4 regions of the Mesorhizobium sp. Cs1299R1N3 genome follow, and region 2 is predicted to be linked to each of the others. Evidence: riboswitches for the same ligand, from Rfam matches in the RefSeq annotation. Region 2 holds a riboswitch; each other region holds the start of a gene.
The links. A riboswitch is a leader RNA that binds a small molecule or an ion and turns the genes downstream of it on or off. The one in region 2 is predicted to bind cobalamin.

Region 1: it holds a riboswitch for cobalamin, as region 2 does, so the genes downstream of both, O7B34_RS04410 (aromatic ring-hydroxylating oxygenase subunit alpha) here and O7B34_RS05415 (DUF1636 family protein) in region 2, are expected to answer to the same signal.
Region 3: it holds a riboswitch for cobalamin, as region 2 does, so the genes downstream of both, metE (5-methyltetrahydropteroyltriglutamate--homocysteine S-methyltransferase) here and O7B34_RS05415 (DUF1636 family protein) in region 2, are expected to answer to the same signal.
Region 4: it holds a riboswitch for cobalamin, as region 2 does, so the genes downstream of both, bluB (5,6-dimethylbenzimidazole synthase) here and O7B34_RS05415 (DUF1636 family protein) in region 2, are expected to answer to the same signal.

Annotation. Positions count from the first base shown of each region.
Region 1 is NZ_JAPYKQ010000001.1:954,982-957,177, forward strand. It holds gene O7B34_RS04405 (DUF680 domain-containing protein) at 64-270, opposite strand; cobalamin riboswitch at 766-967, shown strand; gene O7B34_RS04410 (aromatic ring-hydroxylating oxygenase subunit alpha) at 1,083-2,196, shown strand, end outside.
Region 2 is NZ_JAPYKQ010000002.1:16,970-19,165, forward strand. It holds gene O7B34_RS05410 (LacI family DNA-binding transcriptional regulator) at 1-823, shown strand, start outside; cobalamin riboswitch at 886-1,093, shown strand; gene O7B34_RS05415 (DUF1636 family protein) at 1,235-1,597, shown strand; gene O7B34_RS05420 (ABC transporter ATP-binding protein) at 1,594-2,196, shown strand, end outside.
Region 3 is NZ_JAPYKQ010000001.1:138,966-141,161, forward strand. It holds partial or broken gene metE (5-methyltetrahydropteroyltriglutamate--homocysteine S-methyltransferase) at 1-1,330, opposite strand, end outside; cobalamin riboswitch at 1,421-1,621, opposite strand; gene O7B34_RS00635 (helix-turn-helix transcriptional regulator) at 2,128-2,196, shown strand, end outside.
Region 4 is NZ_JAPYKQ010000004.1:307,885-310,080, forward strand. It holds gene O7B34_RS12620 (hypothetical protein) at 1-579, shown strand, start outside; partial or broken gene bluB (5,6-dimethylbenzimidazole synthase) at 747-1,325, opposite strand; cobalamin riboswitch at 1,408-1,588, opposite strand; gene O7B34_RS12630 (histone deacetylase family protein) at 1,767-2,196, shown strand, end outside.

The DNA.
Region 1 (2,196 bases), on a different contig from region 2:
CTCCTGAATTTCTTGAATTCCACCGGATCGGCGGGCAAGCCCGCCGTCCGTGGGGACAGGCCGTTAGCGGCCGAAGAGGTTGCGATCGCTGCCCTGAGCAGGCGTCTGAGCAACAGGCTCCGACGTCTTGGTGGAGGTGGAAGCGGTGTACGAGCTGTCCACCGCGGCAGCAGGCTGGTTGGCGCCGTTCGAACCGTAATTGTCGCTCCCAGCGAAGGCGCTGCCGGAAACAGCCAGAAGGGCGGCGGCAGTGAGAATGATCTTTTTCATTTTTTGGTACTCCAGTATTTTTTCCGTCCGTCTAGCGGCGTGTCTTGGGATTAAATCGCGTCGTTCGGACAGCCCCGATGTGGGAGAGCACCCTTGCCGTTTCCAATCACGAAGTTGTTCAGCGTGGACCATGACTCCACCACTTGAAATTGTACCAGCGCCTTCCACATCTCTTATTTTCTCTTGTAATATCAAGTGATTATCTTAAAGCAGCACCTCGATCACCAACTGTGTCGGAGGCTCGGCGTTCACAGCGTCTTGCACGCACCGTCAACAGAAACGAACCGTTCGGTTCGATTTTAGTCCCTGCTAATAGTCACTTTTTGAAACTGTTAACCTATTTGCTGCCGGCAAAAGGGTCGATGACGGTGCCGGCGCGGCTTGGCGACAGAAGGCGATTCCCGCGGCTACAAGCCTCTCATGACGATCCAGCATGCGTGTCGCGCCGCATGGATGCGATGTCGCTTTCGTGCCGATGTCGCAAAGCCTGTCGTGGTTAGATCGGGCATCTCAGGTGCCGCTGCGTGACGACGGAGCGGAGAATTGGGAAGCCGGTCAGATTCCGGCGCTGCCCCCGCAACGGTGGTGGAGTTCAAGTCGCAACGGGAGACCACTGGGCGAAAGCCTGGGAAGGTGTCGCGATGGTCCGCAAGGACAACTCCAGAGCCCGGAAACCAGCCCGAGATCGCTAGAACTCGACTGATCGCGGTGGGCGGTCAAGAGGCGGATGGTGTTTGTCCGGCTTTTCGCCGATCTGCGCCCAGTCCTTCCTCAATCACCACCAGTTCAGTCCTTGAAACTGAGGACAGGACATGGACGCGCGCAACGACATGCTGAGGCTCTTGAACAGCCGCAGACAAGGCTTTTCGCTGGAACAGCCCTTTTACACCGACCCGGACTACTTCAAGCTGGACATGGAGTTGATCTGGTATCGCGACTGGCTGTTCATCGGCCATGATTGCGAATTGCCCAAGCCGGGCAGCTTCATCACCGTGCAGATCGGCGATTATCCGGTCGTGCTGGTGCGCGATCAGCAGGGCAAGATCAACGCCTTCCACAATTCCTGCCGCCATCGCGGCAGCCGCGTCTGCAACAGTGATAAGGGCACGGCCGCCAAACTGGTCTGTCCCTATCACCAATGGACCTACGAGCTCGACGGCCGGCTGCTGTTCGCCCGCCAGATGGCCGATGGGTTCGACAAGAGCCAGTACGGCCTGAAGCCCGTCGCCTGCGAAAGCGTTGGCGGCTACATCTTCATCTGTCTGGCCAGCGAGCCCGCCGATTTCGCGCCGATGCGGGCGATGATCGAGCCCTACCTTTTGCCGCACCGGCTGCGTGAGGCAAAAGTCGCCTTCGAGAGCACCATCATCGAGAAGGGGAACTGGAAGCTGGTCTGGGAAAACAACCGCGAATGCTATCATTGCGCCGGCAACCATCCCGAACTCTGCAAGACCTTCCCGGAAGCACCGACGGTGACCGGCGTGCAAGGCGCCGACAGCGATCCGGAGATGCTGGCGCACTGGGCGAAATGCGAAGCGGCCGGCCTGCCGAGCAAGTTCCGCATCGATCCGGCCGGCCAGTATCGCGCGACCCGCGCGCCGCTGCTGCGCGATGCCGTCAGCTACACGATGACGGGAAAGCGCGCGGTCGAGAGGAATCTTTCCGACAGCGTTTCAACCGACCGCATCGGTTCGTTGCTGCTTTACCACTATCCGACGACCTGGAACCACATCCTGGGCGACCACGCCGTCACCTTCCGGGTGCTGCCGATCAGCGCCACGGAAACGGCGGTGACAACCAAATGGCTGGTGCATAAGGATGCGGTCGAGGGCGTCGATTACGATCTCGCGGAACTCACCCATGTCTGGACCGAGACCAACGACCAGGATCGCCGCATCGTCGAGGAAAACGCCTTCGGCATCCTGT
Region 2 (2,196 bases):
GCCGCATCCGGGCGACCAGGAATACGGCGAGCCTTTCTTCATTCCGTTCCTGACTGGATTGCAGGGCCGGCTCGCCGAGAGCGGGCTGGATCTCATCGTGGTGATGGGCGCGCCGGGCGACTATCAGCAGGAGCGCCTGCGGCGTGTCGTGGAGACGCGCCGTGCCGACGCGGTGGTGCTGGCCTGGACGCGGCGCGAGGACGAGCGCATCGACTATCTGACCCAGGCCGGCTTCCCCTTCGCCACGCTCGGCCGCAGCCGCTCCGGCGGCAAGGCCTACCCCTCGCTCGATCTCGATTTCGAAAAAGCAGGCGCCGACGCGGTCGATCGGCTGGTGGCGCGCGGCCATCGCCGGATCGCCGCCATCCGCCCATCGCTCGATCTGAATTTCGGCTATCTGTTCCTCGACGGCTACCGCAAGGCCTTGCGCCGGCATGGCATCGCCGTCGATCCCGGCCTGATTGCCGACGGCTTCATCAACGAGGCCGGTGGCTACGAAGTGACACCCCAGGTGATGCGCCGCAAGGACCCGCCGACCGCCATCATCTTCAACAATGACGCAATGGCGCTTGGGGGCTGCAAGGCGCTGGCCGAGATGGGTATCAAGCCGGGTCACGACATGGCGGTGACCGTCATCGTCGATACGCCGCTCTGCCGCTATTTCTCGCCGGCGCTGACTGCTTTCCGCCCGGCGCTGCAGCCGATGGGACGGCGGCTCGCCGAAATGCTGCTGGCGTCGCTGCCGACTTTTGCGGGGGCCGCCGGGCCAAAGACCATCAGGGAGGTCTGGCCGCTGGAACTGATCGCCCGCGACAGCGATTGACCATTTGTTGGTTCTGTTATAACAAAACAAACGACTGCCTTGCCTCGCCGCCGCGCGCGGCCTAGGCTGCGACTCGTGAAGGTCCCCGAGCCGAAAGGCGAGGGGTGAAAAGGGAACGCGGTGAGATCCGATTTTGGGTCGAGGCCGCGGCTGCCCCCGCAACTGTAAGCGGCGAGCAAGATCCGTAACGCCACTGGCCGGCAAGGCTGGGAAGGCAGGATTGCGCAGAGACCCGTGAGCCAGGAGACCTGCCATCACTGAGTTGACCGGACGGGGTGTGCCGGGAGGAAACGTGGACATCGGTCTTGTCGGCCGGTCGACCAACATCCTTCCGTCGCCAGTTTTGAAAGTGACGGGAAGTTGGACGGCGCAATCGATCGTATTCCCCCCAGCCCCATGCACCAGATCATCGTGTGCACTCTTTGCCGCGACGTGCCGACCGGCGTCAGGTCGGGCGAAGGTTTGTGCACCGAGTTGCGCTCTCGTCTCTCGGCCCAGCCTGACGTGGCGCTTGGTTTCACGGTCGAGGGCGTGGCTTGCATGGCGGGTTGCGTGCGTCCCCTGGCGGTGGCTTTCCAGGCGCCCGGCAAGGCCGCCTATCTCTTCGGGTCGATCAATGCGCAGGCCGACGCTGCCGATCTCGTGCGGTTTGCCAGGCTTTACGCCTCGCTTCCCGACGGCTGGTGCAATTCCGGACAACGGCCGCCGCGCCTGGCCGGCAAGACGCTGGCTCGCATCCCGGGACCCGGCAAGCTGGCGGATGGCAATCGATGACAGCGCCGCTTCTCGATGCGCGCGACTTGGGCGCGACGGCGAATGGCCGGCATCTGGTCCGTGCGGTCAGCCTGTCGGTGACGTCAGGCGACCGCCTCGCCATCATTGGCCCCAACGGCGCCGGCAAGACCACGCTGCTGCGCATGTTGTCCGGCATGCTCAGGCCAAGCTCGGGGGAGGTGAAGCTTGGCGGGCGACGCTTGGACAGGATTTCACCCGCCGAGCGGGCCCTGCATATCGCCGTCGTGGGCCAGACAGACCAGCCGGACCCACGGCTGGCGGTGATCGACTATGTCGAGCTTGGCCGCGTCCCGCATGCCGGCCTGAGGCGCCGCGGCGAGGAACGCGACATTGTCGTGGATGCGCTGCACCGGACCGGCCTGTTGCCGCTGCTCGGCCGGGCCATCGGCTCGCTGTCTGGTGGCGAACGCCAACGCGCCCAGCTAGCACGCGCCATCGCGCAGAAGCCCAAAATCCTGTTCCTCGACGAGCCGACCAACCACCTCGATCCGCGCGCCCGCGCGGAACTGCTCGAACTGGTGGCCGGCTTCGGCATGACCGTGATCGCGGTGCTGCACGATCTGACGCTGGTGGCACCC
Region 3 (2,196 bases), on a different contig from region 2:
GGAGCGTTTCGTCCTGAAGCTTGGAGCGCTCAGAAAAACCGCTCTTCCTGCGCGTCATGCATTCGTCGATAGAGGCAAGGCGTCCTTCGACCCGCGGGTCATGCACCTTCGGGGACGTCAAACGCGCGGCGGCTGCTTTGGTGGAGGACTCCAGCTCTGCTGAAACCGCCTCCCGGCCCTCGGACAGGGCCCGGGCGATCGTGGTCAGTTCGTCCATCTTCTGCGCCGCGAATGCGAGCCACGACTTTATGTCCCTATCGAGCGCTGTTTCCAGTTCCAGGTCGATCGGCACATGCAGAAGGGAACACGAAGGCGCGATCTCCACTCGCTCCAGTGGCCAGCCCGCGATGACCGGCTTGATCCGGTCAAGGATGGGCCGCAGGTTTGCACGCCAGACGTTGCGACCGTCGATCAGGCCAAGCGAAAGCACCAGGCCCTTTGGCGCAAGCCGGCCCACCGCCTCCAATTGTTCAGGAGCGCGTGCAAGGTCGAGATGCAGGCCCGCCACAGGAAGCGAAAGAGCGGTCTCGAGATTGCCGTTCAATCCGCCGAAATAGGTGGCGAGCATGATCTTTAGCTCCGGCGCCGCTTTGGAAAGACGGTCGTAGGCGAAATTGAACGCATCTTGCTCGTTTGGAATGAGGTCGAGCACGAGCGCCGGCTCATCGATCTGCACCCAGTCGGCGCCCGCCACTTTCAGGCGGCGCAGGAGTTCCTCATAGACCGGCAGCAACCGCGGGAGCAGCGCAATTGGGTTGAAGTCCCGGGTAGGCGACTTGGCCAGCTTGAGGAAGGTGACGGGCCCAAGAATGACCGGGCGGGTGTGAACGCCGAACGCCCTACCCTCAAGAAATTGATCCACCGGCTTTGCCGACGACAAAGCAAAGGCCTGGTCGTCGACGAGCTCCGGGACCATGTAGTGGTAGTTGGTGTCGAACCACTTGGTCATTTCCAGCGCGGCAACCGCGTCACTGTGATTGGCATGTTCAAGTCCGGCAGCCTCTCCTTGGCTGCCACGCGCCATGGCAAAATAAGTGTCGAGCGGGACTTCCCCCTCGGTCCAGCCATAACGTGGCGGCACAGCGCCGACCATTGTTGCCGTGTCGAGCACATGATCGTAGAGCGAGAAGTCGTTGGACGGAATTATGGTCACGCCACGGTCGCATTGTTCAGTCCAGTTCGCGACACGCAGCGCCCGCGCCGTTTCGAGAAGGTCGGCAGCGGAAGATTTTCGCGACCAGTAGGCCTCCAGCGCGCGCTTCAACTCGCGACGGCGCCCAATGCGCGGCACGCCAAGTGTGGCAACAGGAACTTTCCGAGAGAGAGACATACCATACCCCGATGATTGGGGCGTGGACGCAAGGCAGACGTTGGCAAGCAGACAAAGCCGGTTACCACGCCCACCGAGACACCCCGCCTGTGGACCTTGTTCGCCGAGGCAGGTCTCCTGGCTCACGGGTCGACACCTCTGCCCGTCTTCCCGAGGCGCATGGCCTCAGTGACATGAGTGGGCTTGGCTCGCCGCTTACAGTTGCGGGGGCAGCGCCGGCATCTTCACCGGCTTCCCTCTTAGCTCTGATGCGACTAACCGGATCAGAGAACCACGACAACCTGACATTGGCCAAAGAGAAGATTCCTGTCAAGGAGACATAAAGAAATCTTTATGCCGTTATCCGATTTTGTGGTCGCTCGTGAGGTGCAGATAGCCGCGAAGTCGGTTGAATGCGACCATCCTTGAAGAGCGCTTCGGCAAGCCCTTCCGCTTTCCTCTGTCCTGATGGCGAACTGTCGCAGGGCCATACCGCCTGTTGTTGGGGGTTGACTCCGACCATGCTGGAAGCAACATTTCCGATATACTCGAAGTGAGCATAGGCGGATGCAATCACACGCCATTTCCCAGGCATCCGGCAGACGCGGGAAGGGAACGGACCGCTCCGCCGGTCGGTCGGCTTCGCGGTTGGCATCCCGCTGTCGAGCTTAACCCGAGCAGCTCGCTCAACCGGTGCAACAAGAATCGAGGAGAGTTGTCGACCAGCACCAGTCGGCCAGCAATGCGGCAGCTTAATGCCTGCAATCCACCCCAGCCCCAACCCCCCACTACCATCACCATCATGGAAGCAATGCGTTATGGAAGCACCTGCGCTTTGGCGTCGGCACCTCGATGACACGTTCGAGTTTCTCAATCAGATCCGCAAG
Region 4 (2,196 bases), on a different contig from region 2:
GTCAAGGGCGCCATCCGCGCCATCACCGGCCTGCTGGGCGGCATCGCGGCTTTCCTGCCCATTCCGGGCCTGAGCGGCCTGGTCTCGTTCCTCAACACGGTGATCCGCCTGTCGCTGACCTATGTCGACGAGATCATTCTCGGCTACAACATCCGCATCAATTCGTCCTCACCCTTCGAGACCGCGCGGCAAGGCGTTGTGCTCTACGCCCAGAACGGCAAGATCATGGTCAAGAACGCCGTCTGGCTGGCCGTGATCATGTGGGGGGTCTCCTTCGTCATCTTCCTGCTGATGCTGGCCCCGGCAGCCGCCATTCTTTACGTCATGCCCGGACAGCTCGCCGGTTGGGCCTTCGTTCTGGCCATCGTCTTTGCCTGGGCCTTTAAGGCGGCGTTCATCGAGCCGTTCGCCATCGCCTGCCTGATGCAGGTCTATTTCAAGACCATCGAGGGTCAGGTGCCCGATGCCGCTTGGGACGCCAGGCTGGCCGATGCCTCGTCGAAGTTCCGGGAACTCAAGCGCAAGGCGCTCTCCACCTTCGACGGTTCGCGCTGGGGCACGGCCGGCGCGACGCGCTGATCGGCGGGGTTTGCCGGCGCAGCGGCGACGGTGTTGAGGCGGGCCACCGTAGATTTGAGCGATGCTTCACCTTGCCCGCAAAAAGTCTCGCTCATGATCAGGTCGGGCAGCGGCAGCCGTCGGCCCCAGCCGTGCGTTTCGAGGTCCGGTTTTGGCGCGAACTCCGAGACACGGCCGACGCAGAGATAGGCGATCGGCGTCACGTGGTCGGGGATGGACAGTAGCCTTTTCAGCGCTTGCGCCTCGATGATGCTGACCCAGCCGACGCCGACTCCCTCGGCGCGTGCCGCCAGCCAGAAATTCTGCACCGCGCAGACCGTGCTGTAGAGATCCATTTCCGGATTGTGCCACCGTCCCAACGGCGAGCCTTTCGAGCGCTCACGGTCGCAGGTGATACAGATGTTCAATGCGCTTTCGCAGATGCCTTCGAGCTTGAGCTTGCGGTAGAGCGCCCGCCGGTCCGCCTCGATTGCCGGCAGTTCCTGTTCGCGCGCGGCAAGGAACAGGTCGCGCACCTGCGCCCGTCGCGCGGCATCGCGAATGACGATGAAATTCCAAGGCTGCATGAAGCCGACCGATGGCGCGTGATGGGCGGCAAGCAGCAGCCGCGCCAGCACCTCGTCGTCGATCGCTTCCGATGTAAAATGGCTGCGGACATCGCGCCGCGTGAACATGGCGCGGTAAACCGCGTCGCGCGCGATCTGATCAAATCCATCGCCCGTTGGAGCGGTCATAGCTTCCGGCATCGCTTGTCCCCTTGCGATTGCAGCAGATTCCGTGCGTCCAAGAGGGCGCACGTCGCTCTGATGCCATCCGCCTGACCATGCGGATGACGATGCCTGCCAGGCCGGTCTTCTGGCTCGGGATCAACCCGCGTCCGGTGCCTTCCCGTCATCGACAGTGGCATTTACCGGCGCGGTCCCCCTCACAGCGTTGGGCACGCCACGGTATCAAACCGTGTTCCCGATTCTCCCGCTAGAGCATTTGCAGCCAAGTGGAATCACTTGGCGTCGCGGAATGCGGCTAAAACAACCGTCCGGCAGGCACCAGGCAGTGGCGGCGACCTTACGCCGAAGGGCCGGCGACGCCAATCCCCGCAGCGACATGAATGGACGCAGGCGTGATTTTCCCCAGCGATCAAGCCGCAACGCATGGCCATCACGGCGCCGGGGCACTAGATAGGGGACATGGCCACTCGTCTCTACACGCACCCGATCTTCCTCGAACACATCACCCCGCCAGGTCACCCCGAGCGGCCCGACCGCTTGCGCGCCATCGAGCGCGTGCTCGACGACGAAGCTTTTGCCGTGCTTGACCGCGTCGAGGCACCGCAAGGCGACGAGGCCACCATCCTCTACGCGCATCCCGCCGATTTCGCCGCGCGCGTGCGCGCCGCCATTCCCGATGAAGGCCTCGCCCGCATCGACGCCGACACCACCGCCAGCCCGAAGAGCTGGCAGGCGGTGATCACGGCGATCGGCGCCGCCAATGCCGCCGTCGACGACGTCTTTGCGGGCCGCGCCGACAATGTCTTCGTCGCGGCCCGTCCGCCTGGCCATCATGCTGAAAAGAACACGGCCATGGGCTTCTGCTTCTTCAACACGGCGGCTATCGCTG